Regions from separate parts of the Cupriavidus sp. IK-TO18 genome, predicted to be linked through region 1. Evidence: predicted binding sites of a transcription regulator. Region 1 holds the regulator's gene; each other region holds the start of a gene.

Region 1 (4,939 bases):
GACCCCGAGGGCTACCAGTTCGCGGTGGCCACCGCCAAGGCTGGCAAGCAGGCCTATATCCGGCAGAAGCGCGAGGGCGTCGACGAATACATCGACGGCTGGGGCGACCGCATCGAATACGACGGCAAGCAGGAGCTGTCCAAGCTGATCGGCAACGCGCGCATGGCGCGCCTGCAGGGCGCCAAGATGCTCGACGAGATCCGCGGCGCGGTGCTGACCTACGACAGCCGCAAGGAGTTTTACACCGCTGCCGGCGGCAGCGACAACACCTCGGCCGCCAATCCGTCGGGCCGCGTGCGCGCGGTGCTGTCGCCGCGGCAGAACCCGAATGCGCAGGGTTCGGGCAGCGGCTCGCCGCTGGACCTGAAGCCGGCGCCCGCGCCCGCCAACAAACCCTGACGCCTCGCGGGGACCGATGCCTTGCAAGGACCGCCTCCCCGCCTGAAACGCTGAACGCCAGACTGCCAATGACCGATACCGCCACCATCGCCGAAAAGCCTTCCGTCCAAGCCACGGCCGTCCTCGAAGGCGGCAGCACGCTGGTCGTGCGCCACCTGAAGAAGCGCTATGGCTCGCGCACGGTGGTCAAGGATGTCTCGCTGGACGTGAAGAGCGGCGAAGTGGTTGGCCTGCTCGGCCCCAACGGCGCGGGCAAGACCACCTCGTTCTACATGATCGTGGGGCTGGTGAACCTGGACGAGGGCGATATCGTGCTCGACGGCGACCACATCAGCGGCCTGCCGATCCACGAACGCGCGCGCATGGGCCTGTCTTACCTGCCGCAGGAAGCATCGGTCTTCCGCAAGCTCAACGTCGAGGAAAACATCCGCGCCGTGCTCGAGCTGCAGGTGGAAAACGGCAAGCCGCTGGCCAGGGCCGAGATCGACCGCAGGCTCGACGCGCTGCTCGACGACCTGCAGATCGCGCACCTGCGCAACAACCCGGCGCTGTCGCTGTCGGGCGGCGAACGCCGCCGCGTGGAAATCGCGCGCGCGCTGGCATCGTCGCCGCGCTTCATCCTGCTGGATGAACCGTTCGCCGGCGTGGACCCGATCGCAGTGGGCGAGATCCAGCGCATCGTCAGCTTCCTGAAGGCGCGCAACATCGGCGTGCTGATCACCGACCACAACGTGCGCGAGACGCTTGGCATCTGCGACCACGCGTACATCATCAGCGAAGGCACCGTGCTTGCCGCCGGGCGGCCCGAAGAGATCATCGCCAACGAATCGGTGCGGCGCGTCTACCTGGGCGAAAACTTCCGCATGTGATGTACTGGCCTGCCCGCGGCGGCAGGCCATTGATTCTGCCTGGTTTCACCCCCATCATCTGCATGTGGGACAGCCCACTGCCGGCGTCGATCAAGCCGCGACATCGATAGCAATTTCCGTTCCAACAACGGAAAGATGCGCATAAAATAGGTCGCATGAAACCGTCGCTACAGCTCCGCCTCTCCCAGCACCTGGCACTGACGCCGCAACTGCAGCAGTCGATCAGGCTGTTGCAGCTTTCGACGCTGGAATTGCAGCAGGAAGTCGAACAGGCGCTCACGGAAAACCCCCTGCTCGAACGCGAGAACGACTGGATCGAAAGCCCGCTGCGCGTGGCCGCCGATGGCTCGGTCAACCTGCAGAGCGCGCCCGCGCCGGCACCGGCCGAACCGCAAGGCAACGGCGAGGCGCGCGCCGAGGGCGCGGGCGATGACGACAGCTACGGCGACAGCAACAGCGGCGACGACTATGGCGGCGACTGGAGCCTCGACGATTTCGCGCGCCGCCCGCAAGGCGACGAAGACGAGAAGACGCCGATGCAGCTGCGTGAGGCCGAGCCCACGCTGCGCGAATACCTGATGGAACAGCTCACGCCGCTGAAGATCTCGGTGCGCGACAAGGGCCTGGCCATCTTCCTGATCGAATCGCTCGACGACGACGGCTACCTGAGCGCGACGCTCGAAGAGATCTGCGCCGAACTGCCCGAAGAACTCGAATTCGAGATCGAGGAAGTACAAGCGATGCTGACGCTGCTGCAGAGCTTCGACCCGCCGGGCGTCGGCGCGCGCAACGCGGCCGAGTGCCTGGGCCTGCAATTGCGCCGGCTGCAGCATCCGCAGCGCGAGCTGGCGCTGAACATCGTGCATAACCACCTCGAGCTGCTGGCCGTGCGCGACTACACGCGCCTGAAAAAAGCGCTGCAGGTAGACGAGCCTGCACTCAAGGCCGCGCATGAACTGATCCGCTCGCTGGCACCCTACCCGGGCCACGCATACAGCCGCCCCGAAGCCGACTTCGTCGTGCCCGATGTGTTCGTGCGCAAGAGCGGCAGCGGCTGGATCGCGCAGCTCAATCCGGATGTGATGCCGCGGCTGCGCATCAATGACATGTACGCGCAGATCCTGCGCGGCGCCAAGGGCGAGTCGGGTACCGCAGGCCTGCAGCAGAAACTGCAGGAAGCGCGCTGGCTGATCAAGAATATCCAGCAAAGGTTCGACACGATCCTGCGTGTCTCGCAGGCCATTGTCGAGCGTCAAAAGAACTTTTTCACGCACGGCGAAATCGCCATGCGCCCCTTGGTTTTGCGGGAGATTGCCGATACACTGGGATTACACGAGTCAACCATCTCCCGGGTGACGACCAATAAATACATGGCAACGCCGATGGGTACTTTCGAACTGAAGTACTTCTTCGGCAGCCACGTGTCCACCGAGACCGGTGGCGCGGCTTCATCAACGGCCATCCGCGCCTTGATCAAGCAACTGATAGGAGCCGAAGACCCGAGGAATCCCCTTTCCGACAGTCGCATCGCCGAACTGCTGGGTGAGCAAGGCTTCGTTGTCGCACGACGCACCGTAGCCAAATATCGCGAAGCCCTGAAGATCCCCGCAGTGAATCTCCGCAAGTCTTTGTAGCCGAGCCCACCGCCTGCCTGGTGAGGCTCTTTCAGAAGGAGAAGCGCTATGAACTTCAAGATCAGTGGACACCACCTTGACATCACGCCGCCGTTGCGTGAGTACGTGGAAACGAAGCTGGAGCGAATCGTCAGGCATTTCGATCAGGTCATTGGCGTTAGCGTGCTGCTCTCTGTCGACAATCACAAGGAAAAGGACAGGCGGCAATATGCGGAAATCAATCTACATCTCAGGGGCAAGGACATCTTCGTTGAAGCGCATCATGAAGACCTGTATGCAGCGATCGACGCACTAGTCGACAAGCTGGACCGTCAGGTACTGCGCTACAAGGACCGCGTGCAAGGCCACGACCGCGAAGCGGTCAAGTACCAGATGGCCGCAGCGCAGATGCAGCAATGAGCGTGCCCGGTGGCCCCGCAGAGGGCCGCTGAATCAAAACTGAACAGGCAAGCCGCGCGTAGCGCGGCTTTTTTGCGCCTGCGGCGCTGTGGCGCCTGCGCAAAGGGCCTGTCACCCGTTTGAGACGGAGTGTTCGCAACGGCCGCGGCAGGGTGTATGCTGCGCCATACATGCAGGGCCGCATCCTGCCCGCGCCCGGTTAAGGTGCGGACGCCAACCGGGCGGCGCTGCGCTGCACAATCACAGGGAGGCTGCTGCTCTATAATGGCCGGACGCCTCGGCGTTGCCGGCGACCGGCAGCCCCTGAGCCACACACTGCCCGGCGGAACGGCGGAACCGCCCGCTAACTGAACTCCTGCGCATCGCCCATGAATCGTTTGGCCAAATTGCTGCCACCCGGCAACATCACCCTCGACGTCAGCGTCACCAGCAAGAAGCGTGTGTTCGAGCAGGCCGGGCTCCTCTTCGAGAACAACCATGGCGTGGCGCGCGCCACCGTGACGGACAACCTGTTTGCGCGCGAGTCACTGGGCTCCACCGGACTTGGCGCCGGCGTGGCGATCCCTCACGGCCGCATCAAGGGGCTCAAGCAGCCGCTGGCCGCCTTCATGCGCCTGGCCGAACCGATTCCGTTCGAATCGCCCGACGGCAAGCCGGTATCGCTGCTGATTTTCCTGCTGGTGCCGGAACAGGCCACGCAGCAGCACCTGGAAATCCTGTCCGAGATCGCGCAGCTGCTGTCGGATCGCGACATGCGCGAAGGACTGGCGACGTTGCCCACTTCCGAAGCCGTGCACCAGTTGCTGACCGAATGGCATCCCTGATTCACCGATTGACCTGAACGGGCCGGCACAGACCGGACAGGCACAGCGCCTGGCACACCGCCCCACACGTCATACCCGCATGGAACTCACCGGCGTCACCTCCCAGTCCATCTTCGACGACAACGCAGCCGACCTCAAACTCTCATGGGTCGCCGGCCTAGAAGGTGCGGACCGCGCCTTCGACGTGGAATTCGCCCGCGAAGCCACCTCGGCCGCGGACCTGGTGGGCCACCTGAACCTGATCCACCCCAACCGCATCCAGGTGCTCGGCAAGCCCGAGATCACCTACTACCAGCGGCTGGACGACGATATCCGCAAGCGCCAGATGGGCGAGCTGATCCTGCTGGAGCCGCCTTTCCTGGTGGTGGCCGACGGCATGGAGCCGCCGCCGGACCTGGAGCTGCGCTGTACGCGCTCTTCCACGCCGCTGTTCACCACGCCGGTGTCGTCGGCCGCGGTGATCGACCACCTGCGGCTGTACCTGTCGCGCATTTCCGCGCCGCGCGTGACCATGCACGGAGTGTTCCTCGACATCCTCGGCATGGGCGTGCTGATCATGGGCGAATCGGGCCTGGGCAAGAGCGAACTGGGCCTGGAACTGATTTCGCGCGGCCACGGCCTGGTGGCTGACGACGCGGTCGACTTCGTGCGGCTGGGGCCGGACTTCATCGAGGGGCGTTGCCCGCCGCTGCTGCAGAACCTGCTCGAAGTGCGCGGCCTTGGCCTGCTCGACATCAAGACCATCTTCGGCGAGACCGCGGTGCGGCGGAAGATGAAGATCAAGCTGGTGGTGCAGCTGGTGCGCCGCAACGAC
Region 2 (4,939 bases), on a different contig from region 1:
GTGCGGCAGGCGGCGGCCGCCGTTAGGCCGGGCGAAGCCCTGCTGTTCAACGTCTCGGCCCATGACGACGACCTGCGCGGCGCCGCCTGTTCGCCCGTGCTGCTGCACACGCTGCCCAGCCTGCGCATGCGCGCCGACGCCCTGATGCAGTACCTGGCGCAGCGCAAGTGGCGCCGCGCGCTGCTGCTGAGCGGCCCGTCGGCGGGCGACGCGGCGCAGCGCGACGCGCTGGTCCAGTCCGCGCGCCGCTTCGGCATCGCGTGGTCGGCGCAACGGACGTTCAGGCTGTCCAACGATCCGCGCGAACGCGACCAGGCCAACCTGAACCTGCTGACCAGCGGCACCGACTACGACGTGGTGGTGGTCGCCGATGCCGACGGCGAGTTTGCCCGCGGCGTGCCCTATGCCACGCAGCTGCCGCGCCCCGTGGCGGGTGCCAGCGGCCTCGGCGCCCAGGCCTGGCACTGGGCCTGGGAGCGCAATGGCGGGCCGCAGCTCAACCGGCGCTTCACGCGCGCGGCGGGGCGCCCGATGACGGGCTACGACTGGGCCGCATGGGTGGCCATCAAGGCGATCGCGGAAAGCGTGGCAAGGCAGCCGAAGGCCGGCTTTGCCGCGCAGGCACAGGCGCTGGTCACCGGCAAGGTGGTGGTGGACGGCTTCAAGGGCCCGCCGCTGTCGTTCCGGCACTGGGACCGCCAGTTGCGCCAGCCGGTCATGCTGGCGCACCCCGACGGCGTCGTTGCCGTGGCACCGGTGGAAGGCGTGCTGCACCCGAAGAACAACCTCGACACCCTGGGCGCGGACGAGGCCGACACCCCGTGCCGCGCCCCGTCCTCGTAAGGCGCAACCCATGGCCACCGTGCTGATCCATCGCTGGCGCGCGCTGCGCGCCGTCTGCGGGCGCGAGCTGCGCAAGTACCTGCGCCAGCCCGGGCGCCTGCTGTCGTCGCTGGTGCGGCCGCTGCTGTGGCTGCTGGTGTTCGCGGCCGGCTTCCAGAATGCGCTCGGCGTCGCGATCGCGCCGCCGTATGAGACCTACATCGAATACAAGGTCTACGTGGCGCCCGGGCTGCTCGGCATGATCGCGCTGTTCAACGGCATGCAGTCGTCGCTGGCGATGGTGTACGACCGCGAGATGGGCGTGATGCGCCTGCTGCTGACCGCACCGTTGCCGCGCGGCTGGCTGCTCGGCTGCAAGCTGGTGGCGGGCACGGTGCTGTCGCTGCTGCAGATGGCCGGGTTCCTGCTGGTGGCGATGATGTTCGGCATCCGCTTCGAGCCGCTGCACCTGCTGCTTGCAAGCGGCGCCATGGCGCTGGCTGCGCTGATGCTGGGCGCGCTGGGACTGCTGCTGTCGGTCCATGTGCGCCAGCTCGAGAACTTTGCCGGCACCATGAATTTCGTGATCTTTCCGATGTTCTTTGTCAGCTCGGCGCTGTATCCGCTGTGGAAGCTGCAGGAATCGGGGGCGGAGATCGTCTATCAGCTCGCGCGCTTCAACCCCTTCACGCATGCGGTCGAGGCCATCCGCTTCGCGCTGTACGGGCAGGTGGCTCCGGTAAGCCTGGCGGTGGTGGCAGGCTGCGCGGCAGTGTTCTTTGCACTGGCGCTGCACGGCTACGACCCGCAGCGCGGCATGGCCCGCCGGGGGCAGGCTTGAACCGTGCCGCGCCCGGCATGGATGGCTGTTCAGATCTGGAGCAGGTGCAACGCAGTGTTGCGTGGTGACACGGCCGCCGGCACGCAATGCGGCCGCATCCGGCGTGCTCGCGCGGCAATCCGATTGGCATGGGAATTGCCGTGTTCGTGTCTGGTGTGTGGTGCATTGGCGCACCGGTGGGAAACCAAAACAAAGAGAGGAGAAGGCAATGAGGACGTTACGAGCAGTGATGGTTGCCACGGCAGTCGCGGCCGCTACGGCCAGCGTGGCCGCGCAGGCGGCGGTGACCGACGCCATGATCGAGAACGACGCAAAGACCCCCGGCGACGTGCTGTCGTGGGGCATGGGCCCGCAAGGGCAGCGCTACTCCACGCTGGCGCGCATCAATACGAAGAACGTCGGCAACCTCGTGCCGGCGTGGTCGTTCTCGTTTGGCGGCGAGAAGCAGCGCGGCCAGGAAGCGCAGCCGCTGATCCACGACGGCAAGATGTTCGTGACGGCATCGTATTCGCGCATCTACGCGCTCGACCTGAAGACCGGCGCCAAGCTGTGGAAGTACGAGCACCGCCTGCCCGAAGGCATCATGCCGTGCTGCGACGTGGTGAACCGCGGCGCGGCACTCTACGACAACCTGGTCATCTTCGGTACGCTGGATGCGCAGCTGGTGGCGCTGGACCAGAAGACCGGCAAGGTGGTGTGGAAGGAAAAGCTGGAGGACTACGCGGCCGGCTACTCGTACACGGCCGCGCCGCTGATCGTCAAGGGCATGGTGCTGACCGGCATCTCGGGCGGCGAATTCGGCGTGGTCGGCCGCGTCGATGCGCGCGATGCCAAAACCGGCCAACTGGTGTGGTCGCGCCCGGTCGTGGAAGGCCACATGGGGTACAAGTACGACAAGGACGGCAACAAGACCGAGATCGGCGTGACCGGTGCCGAGAACGCCAGCTGGCCTGGCGAGACCTGGAAGACCGGCGGCGCTGCCACCTGGCTGGGCGGCACCTATGATCCGGCCACCGGGCTGGTGTACTTCGGCACGGGCAACCCGGGGCCGTGGAACAGCCATATCCGCAAGGGCGACAATCTCTACTCCGCGTCGACGGTGGCGATCGATCCGGCCACCGGCAAGATCGTCTGGCACTACCAGAACACGCCGAACGACGGCTGGGACTTCGACGGCGTCAATGAGTTCGTGACCTTCGACCTCGATGGCAAGCGCATGGGCGGCAAGGCCGACCGCAATGGCTTCTTCTATGTCAACGACGCGCGCAGCGGCAAGCTGGTCAACGCCTTTCCCTTCGTCAGGAAGATCACCTGGGCCAGCGGCATCGACCTGAAGACCGGCCGGCCCGACTTTATCAGCGAAGGCCGTCCCGGCGACCCGGCCGCCGTCGCCGACGCGAAGAAGGGCAAGTCCGTGTTCGCCGCGCCCGGCTTCCTCGGCGGCAAGAACCAGCAGCCGATGGCCTACAGCCCGCAGACCGGCCTGTTCTATGTGCCGGCCAACGAATGGGGCATGGACATCTGGAACGAGCCGGTCAGCTACAAGAAGGGGGCGGCTTTCCTGGGCGCGGGCTTCACCATCCAGCCGCTGAACCAGGACTACATCGGCGCGCTGCGCGCGATCAATCCCAAGACCGGCAAGATCGTCTGGGAGGCGAAGAACGGCGCGCCGCTGTGGGGCGGCGCGATGACCACCGCCGGCGGCCTGGTGTTCTGGGGCACGCCGGAGGGCTACCTGAAGGCAGCCGACGCGCGGACCGGCAAGGAACTGTGGAAGTTCCAGACCGGCAGCGGCGTGGTGGCGCCGCCGGTCACGTGGGAGGACAACGGCGAGCAGTATGTGGCCGTGGTATCGGGCTGGGGCGGCGCGGTGCCGCTGTGGGGCGGGGAAGTCGCCAAGCGGGTGAATTTCCTGGAGCAGGGCGGATCGGTGTGGGTGTTCAAGCTGCACAAGAGCTGAACGCGGGCTAGTCGATGGGCATGCACGCTGGCATCGCGATGCCGATGCCGGCGTGCCGGCAGAACGAAACAGCGAGACAAGGGTATGAAGAAGGAATGGATGGCGCTGGCAGCGGCGGTACTGCTGCCTTGCGCGGCGCAGGCGGGCACGGCGGCCGAGATGCAGGCACTGGCCGACAAGAACGGCTGCTTTGCCTGCCACGGCATGCAGTCGAAACTGGTGGGGCCCGGCTTCGCCGAAGTGGCGGCGAAATACAAAGGGGACAGCCAGGCAGCCGGGCGGCTGGCCAGGAAGATCCGCGAAGGCGGCAAGGGGGTGTGGGGGCCGGTGCCGATGCCGGCGCATGGGAATCTCGGCGAGGCGGATGCGAAGCAGCTCGCGGAGTGGGTGTTGAACGCAGGGTAGGAACGCGGGAGCTTTCTTTACTTGCGCGCAGCGCTCAGGCTCAGGGAGTTGCCATCGCTGCGGAACACCATCGGCTCGCCTTCGCCACGCGGATGCAGGGCCGCCAGCCGTCCCTGCAGCACGATCTTGCTGACCTTGCCGTGGTCGGCGGAGCGCTCGCAGACCGGGTCCGTGGCGGCGGGGTCGCCGGTCAGCAGGAAGGCCTGGCAGTGGCAGCCGCCGTAGTCCTCCTCGCGGTGGTCGCAGGACCGACACGGTTCCTGCATCCATGCCGTGCCGCGAAAGCGGCGGAATGCCTCGCTGTCGCGCCAGATCTCGCGCAACCCCTGCGTCGTCACATTCGGCAGCGCCAGCCCCGGCAGCATGCGCGCCGCATGGCACGGCAGGGCGGTCCCGTCGGGCGCCACGCCCAGGAAGGTCGTGCCCCAGCCATTCATGCACTTCTTGGGCCGGTCCTCGAAATAGTCGGGCACCACGAACAGGACCTGGCAGCGCTTGCCGATGCGCGCGCGGTATTCCCTGACCACGGCCTCGGCCTCCAGCAACTGCTCGCGCGTGGGCAGCAGCGCAAGCCGGTTCTCCCACGCCCAGCCGTAGTACTGGGTATTGGCCAGCTCCAGGTATTCCGCTCCCATCTGCAGCGCCATCTCGATGATGGTGCCGACATGCGGCAGGTTGTGCCGGTGCAGCACGCAGTTCATCACCATCGGGTAGGCGTGCGCCTTGATCATCCGGGCAACGCGCTGCTTCAGGTCAAAGGTGCGGGTGCTGGACAGGAAGTCGTTGAGCTCGCGCGTGGAGTCCTGGAAGGACAGCTGGATATGGTCCAGCCCGGCCTCGCGCAACGCCGCGAGCCTGGCGTCGGTCAGGCCCACGCCCGAGGTGACGAGGTTGGTATAGAAGCCCAGGCC
Region 3 (4,939 bases), on a different contig from region 1:
CAGCGGGTTGTGCTGCGCCACCTGGAAGGCGTGGGCGATGCTGTCGGCATCGATGCGCTGCAGCCGCTCGGCATCCGCGCGCAGCGGATCGCCGGGCGCCGCGGAGAAGCCGCCGCGTGCGAACAGGTCGAAGCTGGCCACGCCCAGTCCCTCTGAACGTGTCAGCACCAGGTCGCTGGCCGGATCGCGGTAACGCCAGTCGGGGCCAGCGCCGGCGTCGAGCAGTACGCTCGGGATCACCAGGTCGATACCGATGCGCGCGCGCTCTTCGCGGTGCTCGGGCCCGCTCAGGCCGGCGCGCTCGCACAGCACCTGCCAGCGGTCCGCGCGCTGGTCGACGCCGCCGCTCTCGAAGTGGCGCCAGCGGCTGTGGTAAGGCACCTGCAGGTCCGGATAGCGCTGCCGGATCGTGCTGGCCACGTAATCGGCGATCGCGTGGACACGGTCGGGATGCCAGGTGAACAGCTCGGACGCGCCGCCGGCCACGTGCTCGGTGACCGCCGCGCAATGCGTGCGCACCGCCTCCGCGCACAGCAGCCCGGAAGCGGGGTGCCCTTCCGGCACCGGGCTGAGCCAGCCCGCGCCCGGACGCATTTCCTCGCCTGCTCCCCGACGTTCCATGCCGTCACGATCCTCTTCGGGATACATTGTCATTCGTTCAACCCCCTGCCCTTTGCCAGGGCCAGTTCATCGGCATCCGGCGGCGTGTAGTGCGTAAAGTAGCCCGCCGCCACCTTGGCGTCGATCTCGACACGGGCATCGGCCGGGATCAGGGCTTCGGGGATCGCCACCTGCTCGACCACCTCGATGCCCTGCGCCACCAGCGCGCCATGCTTCATGTTGCTCATCGACGCCCAGCGGTCGATGCGGCGGATGCCCAGCCAGTGGAACACATCCGGCATCAGCTCCTGGAAACGCATGTCCTGCACGCCTGCCACGCATTCGGTGCGGGCAAAGTAAGTCTCGGCCCGGTCGCCGCCCGCCTGCCGCTTGCGAGCGTTATAGACCAGAAACTTGGTCACCTCGCCCAGCGCGCGGCCTTCCTTGCGGTTGTAAACCACCAGCCCGACACCGCCCTGCTGCGCCATCTCGATGCACACCTCGATGCCATGCGCCAGGTAGGGCCGGCAGGTACAGATGTCTGACCCGAACACGTCGGATCCGTTGCATTCATCGTGCACGCGGCAGGCCACTCTTGTTTCTGGCTTGCCGAGTTGACTGACGTCGCCGAAAAAGTACAGCGTCATGCCGCCGATAGGCGGCAGGAACACTTTCAGGTCGGGCCGCGTGACCAGCTCCGGGAACATGCCGCCGGTCTGCTCGAACAGGCCGCGCCGCAACGCGCTTTCCTTGATGCCGAAGCGCGCCGCCAGCCCCGGCAGGTACCAGACCGGATCGACCGCCGCCTTGGTCACGCGCACGTCGCCATTGGCATAGAGGATGCTGCCGTCGGGGGTCAGCCGGCCGGCAGCAATCGCCGAGATCAGCTCGGGCATGTTGATATGGGCGCGCGTGATGGCAATGGTCGGGCGGATGTCCACTCCCGCCGCGATGCGGTCGGCGAAGACGGAGGAAACAAGGTGGCCCCAGGGATCGAGCGAGACGATCTTTTCCGGATCGGCCCATTGCGGGTGCGGGCCGATCGACTCCGCGGGGGCGGTGTCGGTCAGGTCTGGCCGATGGTCGCGCTGCAGCGACCCCGAGGCCACCGCCAGCGCGCGGTATATGGCATAGGCGCCGGCGTGGGTGCCGATCACGTTGCGCTGCGCGGGATTCGCCAGGCTGGCGATCACCGGTCCGCGTTCGGCCGCGGTGGGCGCACCCCAGTGGATCGGCTCGGCCGGCTTGTCGCGGCGCGCGTGCGAAGTGAGGACGATATGGTCGGACATGGCACCCTCGGTTCCCGATGGAATCCTGACCAAATGGTCAGGTTTACGATTCCATACTAGGCAACGTTCATGCCATCGCCCAATGCCGGTTTACGCGAGTTTTGCCGCGCTCTGTATGGCGCCGTACGCAAGCGCAGCGCAGGCATGCACGCAGGGAGTGCCGGCAGCATGACACCGCCGGTGCACGCGCACCAGCAGGAGGCAGCCTGCCGCACGCGCAGGGGTTGCAAGCCTTACACGGTAGGACGGCTCGCCGAGCCGCGCGAGTCAGACAGCCATGCCCTCGCCGCGCGCAGCGCTGCCAGGGGGCTTGCGCTTTCCACGTAGCGATGGAACAGCGCGCCCGCAACGTTGCTCAGCGCCCACGCAGCCGCCATACCCAGCGCGTTCAGCACCGGCTGCCCCGGCGCAAGGTTCGACACCAGCACATTGACCAGCAGGCACACCGGGAAGTGCACCAGGAAAACCGAATAGGAAATGCGGCCAAAGAAACCCACCACATGGCCGCGCGGCCAGCGCTCCATCCAGCCGCCGCGGCGGGCCACCGCCAGCAGCAGCGCGGTGGCCAGCGCTATGGCGATACGCAGGCGGAAATCGACGATCAGCGCCGCCAGCGCCACCGCGCAGAGCACCAGCAGCGGCATCGCCGATCGGCCCGGGTTCGAGGCCCACCATGCCAGCGTGCCCATGCCATAGGCGCCGAAGAAGTACACCGCCCAGATATCCCAGGCGGCATCGCGGTTGAACCAGAACAGCGACGCGACCGCCAGCAGCGCCACCACGCCGATGCCGGCCGCGGCGCCCGCCTGCGCCTGGCGCGGCGCAAAGGCGCGCGCGGCCCACAGCGCCACCAGCAGCAGGCCGAACAGCTGGAGGTCGATCGCGACGTACCAGACTCCGGCCGAGAGGGCCTCGACATCCAGCACGTTATGCAGCAGCGTAAGGTGCGCCAGGAACTGCGTCAGGTGCGCTGTCGCCGGGATCGATTCATGGATCATCCACTGCCGCGCCAGCGCGGCGCCGGCAATGCTCAGCAGCAGCGCCGCGGCGAAGGGCACCACCAGCTTCAGGTAACGGCGCCACAGCATCGCCAGCGGGTGTTCGCGGATTTCCAGCCGGCCGTGCGGCGCCAGGCTGCGCGCCGCGAGGAAGCCGCTGATCACCAGGAACACCTGGACCGCGATGCGGGCATAGTCATACAGCCAGTCCACCAGCCCCGGCGCGAGACGGTATGCGGTGTCGGACATCGGGCCGTAGAAAGCGAGATGGTGCAGCACGATCAGCTGAGAGCTGACCGCCTTGAGCGCGTCGATGCAGGGCAGGCGTGACGGACGGGGGCTCATTGTTCTTTGGAATCTGACAAAGCGCACGAAAGGCGGGATTCTACCTGTTTGCCCTGATTGACATGTGGCGTCATGTCCACAAATTGCGGATTGGTTACACACTGGCAGCGATTGTTTCCGATTGCTTGCCGCGCCATTCATGTCTCACCAGAGAAGCATTTGCTTATGACGACTTTATCCTTCGCCGAGCAAAGACCCGGGTATACCCTAGCGTTTTTGCCGCGCCTGCGGTTAGCTCTCCGGTTTGCTCGAATGTCCGTCCCTGCCCTGTCTTCCCTGCTCGCCCGCTTGTCTAATGCGCGTCGCCCCCTGGCGGCGCTCGCCTTCGGCGTCATGGTCACCGCGCTGGCACCGGCTGCGGCCCATGCCCAGCCGCAAACCCCCGTGCTCGACAAGATCCGCGATTCCGGCACCATCGTGCTGGGCTATCGCGAATCGGCACTGCCCTTTTCCTTTGCCGACGACAAGGGCCAGCCGGCCGGCTATGCGGTCGACCTGTGCCTGCGCGCTGCCGAAGCCGCGCGCCAGAAGCTGGGCCTGAAAGACCTGAAGGTGCGCTGGATGCCGCTGACGCCGCAAAACCGCATCCCCGCGGTGGTCAACGGCCTGGTCGACCTCGATTGCGCCCCCAACACCAACTCGCTCGAACGTCAGAAGCAGGTGGCCTTCAGCGTCTCGCACTATGTCTCGACCGTGCGCATGCTGGTCCGCGCCGACTCTGGCATCCGCACGTTCGGCGACCTGCGCGGCAAGACCGTGGTCACCAGCGCGGGCTCGACCGGCGACCGCCACGTGCGCCGGCTGAAGGGCCAGTATGGCTACCACGACGTCTACGCCAAGGACCATGGCGAGTCGTTCCTGCTGCTGGAATCCGGCCGCGCCCAGGCCTTCGTGATGGATGACGTGCTGCTGGCCGGCCTGCGCGCGCGCGCCAAGGATCCGTCGCAGTACGTGATCGTGGGCCCGTCCCTGTCGATCGAGCAAAATGCGCTGATGTTGTCCAAGGCCGACCCGGAATGGAAGCGCCTGGTCGACCAGACCCTGGGCGTGGCCTTCACCGGCCAGGACGTGATCGCGCTGCAGAAACGCTGGTTCCAGCAGCCCATCGGCAGCCGCGGCATCAACCTGGCGCTGGCGCCGTCGGGCGAGGTGCGCGCCGCGTGGAAGCACCCGTCGGACGCCGTCACCGAGTAACTCCGGTTCACACCGGGAGAGCCGGAACCGGAACCGGTCCGGGGCCGCAATTCAGGATTTCCATGAGAGTGCCGCGCCGGGCAAGCCCCAAGTTGACAGCGACGAACGATGTTGGCGACACTGGCCCGAGCCGTCCCCGTGTGGGACAGGCCACATACACGACCGCCCGACGGCGGCATTTCTCAGGAGAAATCATGAACAAGTTTGTCGCGACCGCGATCGCGCTCTGCCTCGGCGCTGCCTCGCTGGCTGTCCACGCGCAGGGTACCGGCAAGAAGCAGTTCGATCCGTATTCCCAGGGTGCCAAGTCGGGCGAGAAGTTCGACCCGTACTCCCAGGGTGCCAAGTCCGGCGACAAGTTCGACCCGTACAGCCAGGGCGCGAACAAGAGCACGCGCAGCGACCTGAACCCCGCCGCACCGGCCACCGAGCAGAAGCCGGCCAAGAAGTCGTCCAAGAAGTCGTCCAAGAAGAAGGCCGCTCCGGCGCAGGCTGCCAGCTGAACCGCAACGG
Region 4 (4,939 bases), on a different contig from region 1:
TGCCAGCCAACGACAAGCTGAAGCTGCGCGTCGACCATGCGCCCAATCTCGGCATCGTCACCGCGTACAACGACATGCTGTCGGCGCACCAGCCCTATGAGCGCTACCCCGGCGTCATCCGCGAAGCCGCGCGCGCGGTCGGGGCCGTGGCGCAGGTGGCGGGCGGCGTGCCGGCGATGTGCGATGGCATCACGCAGGGCAACGCCGGCATGGAGCTGTCGCTGTTCTCGCGCGATGCGATTGCCATGGGCACGGCCATCGCGTTGTCGCACAACACCTTCGATGCGGCGCTGATGCTGGGCGTGTGCGACAAGATCGTGCCGGGCCTGCTGATGGGCGCGCTGCAGTTCGGCCACCTGCCGGTAGTGTTCGTGCCGGCGGGCCCGATGGCCACCGGCCTGTCCAACAAGGAGAAGGCGCGCGTGCGCCAGCTTTACGCCACCGGCCAGGTTGGCCGCGATGCGCTGCTCGAGGCCGAATGCCAGGCCTACCACGGGGCCGGCACCTGCACCTTCTATGGCACCGCCAACAGCAACCAGTTCCTGATGGAGATCATGGGCCTGCACCTGCCCGGCGCGGCCTTCGTCCACCCGGACAGCGGCCTGCGCGATGCGCTGACGGCCGCGGCGGCGCAGCGCGCGATTGCGCTGAGTGCGCGCGGCAGCGACTACCTGCCGCTGGCGCGCATCGTCGACGAGCGCGCCGTGGCCAACGCCATGGTCGGCCTGCTGGCGACAGGCGGCTCGACCAACCACACCATCCACCTGGTGGCCATGGCGCGCGCCGCCGGCATCATCATCGACTGGGACGACTTCGACCGACTGTCGCGCATCACGCCGCTGCTGGCGCGGGTGTACCCGAACGGCTCCGCCGACGTGAACCACTTCCATGCCGCCGGCGGGGCCGGGCTGATTATCCGCGAGCTGCTGCAGGCCGGGCTGCTGCATGAGGACGTGCAGACCGTCGCGGGCCCGGGCCTGGCGCGCTACACGCAGGAGCCGGTGATGCGCGATAGCGTGCTGCAATGGCGCGAGGGGGCGACGGCAAGCGGCGACGCCCAGGTCGTTGCCAGCGCCGCGGCGCCGTTCTCGCCCGAAGGCGGGCTGCGGCTGATGCAGGGCAACCTGGGCCGCGGTGTGATCAAGGTCTCGGCCGTGGCGCCCGAGCATCGCGTGGTTGAGGCGCCGGTGCGCGTCTTCGATGCGCAGGAAGCGCTGCAGGCCGCGTTCGATGCCGGCGAACTGAATGGCGACCTGGTCGCCGTGGTCCGCTTCCAGGGGCCGAACGCCAACGGCATGCCCGAGCTGCACCGCCTGACGCCGGTGCTGGGCGCGCTGCAGGACGCCGGCCACAAGGTGGCGCTGGTGACCGACGGGCGCATGTCGGGCGCGTCGGGCAAGGTGCCTGCGGTGATCCACGTCGGCCCTGAGGCACTGGCCGGCGGCGCGCTGGCCCGCGTGCGCGACGGCGACCGCATCCGCGTCGACGCGGTCGCCGGCGTGCTGCAATGGCTGGGCGACGAGGGCGAGTTCGCGGCGCGCGAGCCGGCGCCGGCCCCGGCCGACGATTTTGCCCGGTTCAGCCTCGGGCGCGGCCTGTTTGGCTCGTTCCGGCGCCATGCGCGCATCGCGGAAGAGGGGGGCAGCGCACTCGACCTGTCCGAAGCGGATGCCGGCGCCGCGCCAGGCGCATCCGCCGCTGCCGTGGCGGCGCAAACCGTCGCACAATAGCCTTGCGCACCTGCCTCACGACAGCAAGACGATACCAAGACCGACGGAGCAGACATGATCTATATCCTGATGGGCGTTTCCGGCAGCGGCAAGACCACGGTCGGCCAGCTGCTGGCGCAGCGCCTGGGCTGCGGCTTCCATGACGCGGACGAATTCCACAGCGAGGCCAACAAGGCCAAGATGCACGCGGGCATCCCGCTGACCGACGAAGACCGCTGGCCCTGGCTGGCGGCGATGCGCGCCGCCATCGACACGGCGCGCGCCGAAGGCCGGACCCACGTGTTCACTTGCTCGGCCCTGCGCCAGGCGTACCGCGACCGGCTCACGCCGCCAGACGGCGGCGTGACCTTCGTCCACATGAAGGGCGATGCCGCACTGATCGCCGGGCGCCTGTCCGCCCGCAGCGACCACTTCTTCAATCCCGAGCTGCTGCAGAGCCAGTTCGATACGCTGGAAGCGCCGCGCGACGCGCTGGAGCTCGATATCCGCCAGTCGCCCGAAGTCCTGGTGGACACCATCCTGCAGGCTTCCGCTCGCTGAGCCTTTCGCCCGCGATCCACCGCGCCATCGCAATGACGGCCGCCAGCCTCGCCGGCGGCCGTTTTTGCGTGCGCTGGCAGACATCTTGCTAGCTCACTTTCCGTGCCGGCCAGGATTCGCCAGCTTGCGGCTTTCGCCGGTACAGGTATGCTGAAAGGGCCAGTGACTCGACAGTATCGCCGCGCCAATGCCATCGGAGACCCTCCCGGGCCCCGAGGCAATAACGCGGCGGGCTTGTGGCAGGACAGCCAGGTCAAACCAGGGCGGCCGGATGCGGGGCAGTGGCAGCACCCGACGCCCACTACATGGAGGAACGGCCATCATGGCAGGGCGGTTTTTCGACGAGATGCTGGACTGGCGCGCCGACGGGGCGCCCACGGTCATCCAGGCAGGGCAGGCATTGCCCGACGGGGCGGTACGCCCGCATTACCGGCATTTCGCTGACTGGCTGGCGCGGCAGTCCGGCGGCACCATGGACAACAAGCGGGCCGAGGCGGACCTGATCTTCCGGCGCGTGGGCATTACCTTTGCCGTCTATGGCGACAAGGACGAAGCCAACAGCGGCACCGAGCGCACCATCCCGTTCGACGTGATCCCGCGCATCTTCCCGGCCAGCGAATGGGCGCTGCTGGAAAAAGGCCTGCGCCAGCGCGTGGCTGCGCTGAACCGGTTCATCCACGACATCTACCACGGCCAGGACATCATCCGGGCCGGCGTGATCCCGCCCGATCAGATCTACAACAACGCCCAGTACCGACCCGAGATGCTCGGCGTCACCGTGCCGCACGACATCTATGCGCACGTGGCCGGCATCGACGTGGTGCGTGCCGGCGAGGGCGAGTTCTACGTGCTGGAAGACAACCTGCGCGTGCCCTCCGGCGTGTCGTACATGCTGGAAAACCGCAAGATGATGATGCGGCTGTTCCCGGACCTGTTCGCACGCAACCGCGTCGCGCCGGTGGCGCACTATCCCGACCTGCTGCTCGACATGCTGCGCGGCGTATCGCCGCAGGCGATCGCCGATCCCACGGTGGTGGTGCTGACTCCGGGCATGTATAACTCGGCGTACTTCGAGCACGCCTTCCTGGCGCAGCAGATGGGCGTTGAACTGGTCGAAGGCAGCGACCTGTTCGTCGAGGACGACCACCTGTTCATGCGCACCACGCAGGGACCGCAGCGCATCGACGTGATCTACCGGCGCGTCGACGACGACTTCCTCGACCCGCTGGTGTTCCGGCACGATTCCGCGCTTGGCGCGGCCGGGCTGCTGTCGGTCTACCGTGCCGGCAACGTGACCATCTGCAATGCGATCGGCACCGGCGTGGCGGACGACAAGTCGATCTATCCGTACGTGCCCGACATGATCCGCTTCTACCTCGGCGAAGAGGTCATCCTCAACAACGTACCCACCTACATGTGCCGGCGTCCCGACGACCTGCAGTACGTGCTCGACCATATGCAAGAGCTGGTGGTCAAGGAAACCCACGGCGCCGGCGGCTACGGCATGCTGGTGGGTCCGGCCGCGACGCGCGCCGAGATCGATGCCTTCCGCGAGGTGGTCAAGGCCAGGCCCGAGCAGTACATCGCGCAGCCGACGCTGGCGCTGTCGACCTGCCCGACCTATGTGGAGTCGGGCATCGCCCCGCGCCATATCGACCTGCGCCCGTTCGTGCTGTCGGGCAAGGAGGTGCGCATGGTGCCCGGCGGGCTCACGCGCGTGGCGCTGCGCGAGGGCTCGCTGGTGGTCAATTCCTCGCAAGGGGGCGGCACCAAGGACACCTGGGTGCTCGAACGATGACGACGACAGCCCCTCACGCGATCAAGACCGCGAGCAACACCGCGATCAACACCGCCGCTGCCATGCCAGGAGAGCCCACATGCTGAGCCGTACCGCCGACCACCTGTTCTGGATGGCCCGCTACACCGAGCGCGCGGAAAACACCGCACGGATGCTCGACGTCAACTACCAGACCTCGCTGCTGCCGCAGTCGGCCGAGGTGGCCGAGCAGGGCTGGTGGGCGATGCTCGATATCTCGGAGCTGACGCAGGCCTTCGACCACAAGTACGGCCTGCTGTCGCGCGACGACGTGATCGACTTCATGGTGCGCGACATGACCAATGTGTCGTCGATCATGAGTTGCCTGCGCGCGGCACGCGAGAACGCGCGCGCGGTGCGCGGCTCGCTGACCACCGAAGTCTGGGAAACCGTCAACACGACCTGGCTCGACGTGCAGCGCATGATCGCCGACGGCGTACTCAGGGAAGACCCGTCGAGCTTCTTCGAATGGGTCAAGTTCCGCTCGCACCTGGCGCGCGGCGTGCAGTTCGGCACCATGCTCAAGGACGATGCCTTTCACTTCATGCGGCTGGGCACCTTCCTGGAGCGCGCCGACAATACCGCGCGGATCCTCGACGTCAAGTTCCAGGCCTCGGGCAGTGACGACAGCGATCCCAACCGCGAGCAGAACGACTTCTACCACTGGGCTGCGGTGCTGCGCTCGGTGTCCGGCTTCGAGGTCTACCGCAAGGTGTATCGCGCGGTGGTCACGCCACAGCGCGTGGCCGAACTGCTGGTGCTGCGCCCCGACATGCCGCGCTCGCTGGTGTCGAGCATGGACGAGGTGGTGACGATCCTGGCCATGGTGCGCAACCAGCAGTCGGCGGAGACC

What was found. Region 1 encodes sigma-54, which starts transcription at its own class of promoters, with help from an activator protein. Its sites were predicted from a motif close to TGGCANGNAANCTGCTTT; they were not measured.
Region 2: a site for sigma-54 is predicted at 1,788-1,805, ahead of IPF36_RS26280 (PQQ-dependent methanol/ethanol family dehydrogenase). Genes of this name have one in related genera too.
Region 3: a site for sigma-54 is predicted at 1,947-1,964, ahead of IPF36_RS09275 (GTP cyclohydrolase II). Genes of this name have one in related genera too.
Region 4: a site for sigma-54 is predicted at 2,345-2,362, ahead of IPF36_RS19485 (circularly permuted type 2 ATP-grasp protein). Genes of this name have one in related genera too.

What each region holds. Positions count from the first base shown of each region.
Region 1 covers NZ_JADGMP010000030.1:100,497-105,435, reverse strand. The annotation lists gene lptA (lipopolysaccharide transport periplasmic protein LptA) at 1-399, shown strand, start outside; gene lptB (LPS export ABC transporter ATP-binding protein) at 468-1,268, shown strand; gene IPF36_RS23095 (RNA polymerase factor sigma-54) at 1,424-2,902, shown strand; gene raiA (ribosome-associated translation inhibitor RaiA) at 2,951-3,301, shown strand; gene ptsN (PTS IIA-like nitrogen regulatory protein PtsN) at 3,670-4,125, shown strand; gene hprK (HPr(Ser) kinase/phosphatase) at 4,205-4,939, shown strand, end outside.
Region 2 covers NZ_JADGMP010000034.1:9,839-14,777, reverse strand. The annotation lists gene IPF36_RS26290 (ABC transporter substrate-binding protein) at 1-843, shown strand, start outside; gene IPF36_RS26285 (ABC transporter permease) at 854-1,663, shown strand; gene IPF36_RS26280 (PQQ-dependent methanol/ethanol family dehydrogenase) at 1,872-3,623, shown strand; gene IPF36_RS26275 (c-type cytochrome) at 3,708-4,028, shown strand; gene pqqE (pyrroloquinoline quinone biosynthesis protein PqqE) at 4,046-4,939, opposite strand, start outside.
Region 3 covers NZ_JADGMP010000009.1:154,290-159,228, forward strand. The annotation lists gene IPF36_RS09270 (URC4/urg3 family protein) at 1-654, opposite strand, end outside; gene IPF36_RS09275 (GTP cyclohydrolase II) at 651-1,889, opposite strand; gene IPF36_RS09280 (acyltransferase) at 2,123-3,232, opposite strand; gene IPF36_RS09285 (amino acid ABC transporter substrate-binding protein) at 3,485-4,426, shown strand; gene IPF36_RS09290 (amino acid ABC transporter permease) at 4,621-4,929, shown strand.
Region 4 covers NZ_JADGMP010000026.1:190,923-195,861, reverse strand. The annotation lists gene edd (phosphogluconate dehydratase) at 1-1,730, shown strand, start outside; gene IPF36_RS19490 (gluconokinase) at 1,785-2,270, shown strand; gene IPF36_RS19485 (circularly permuted type 2 ATP-grasp protein) at 2,593-4,068, shown strand; gene IPF36_RS19480 (alpha-E domain-containing protein) at 4,148-4,939, shown strand, end outside.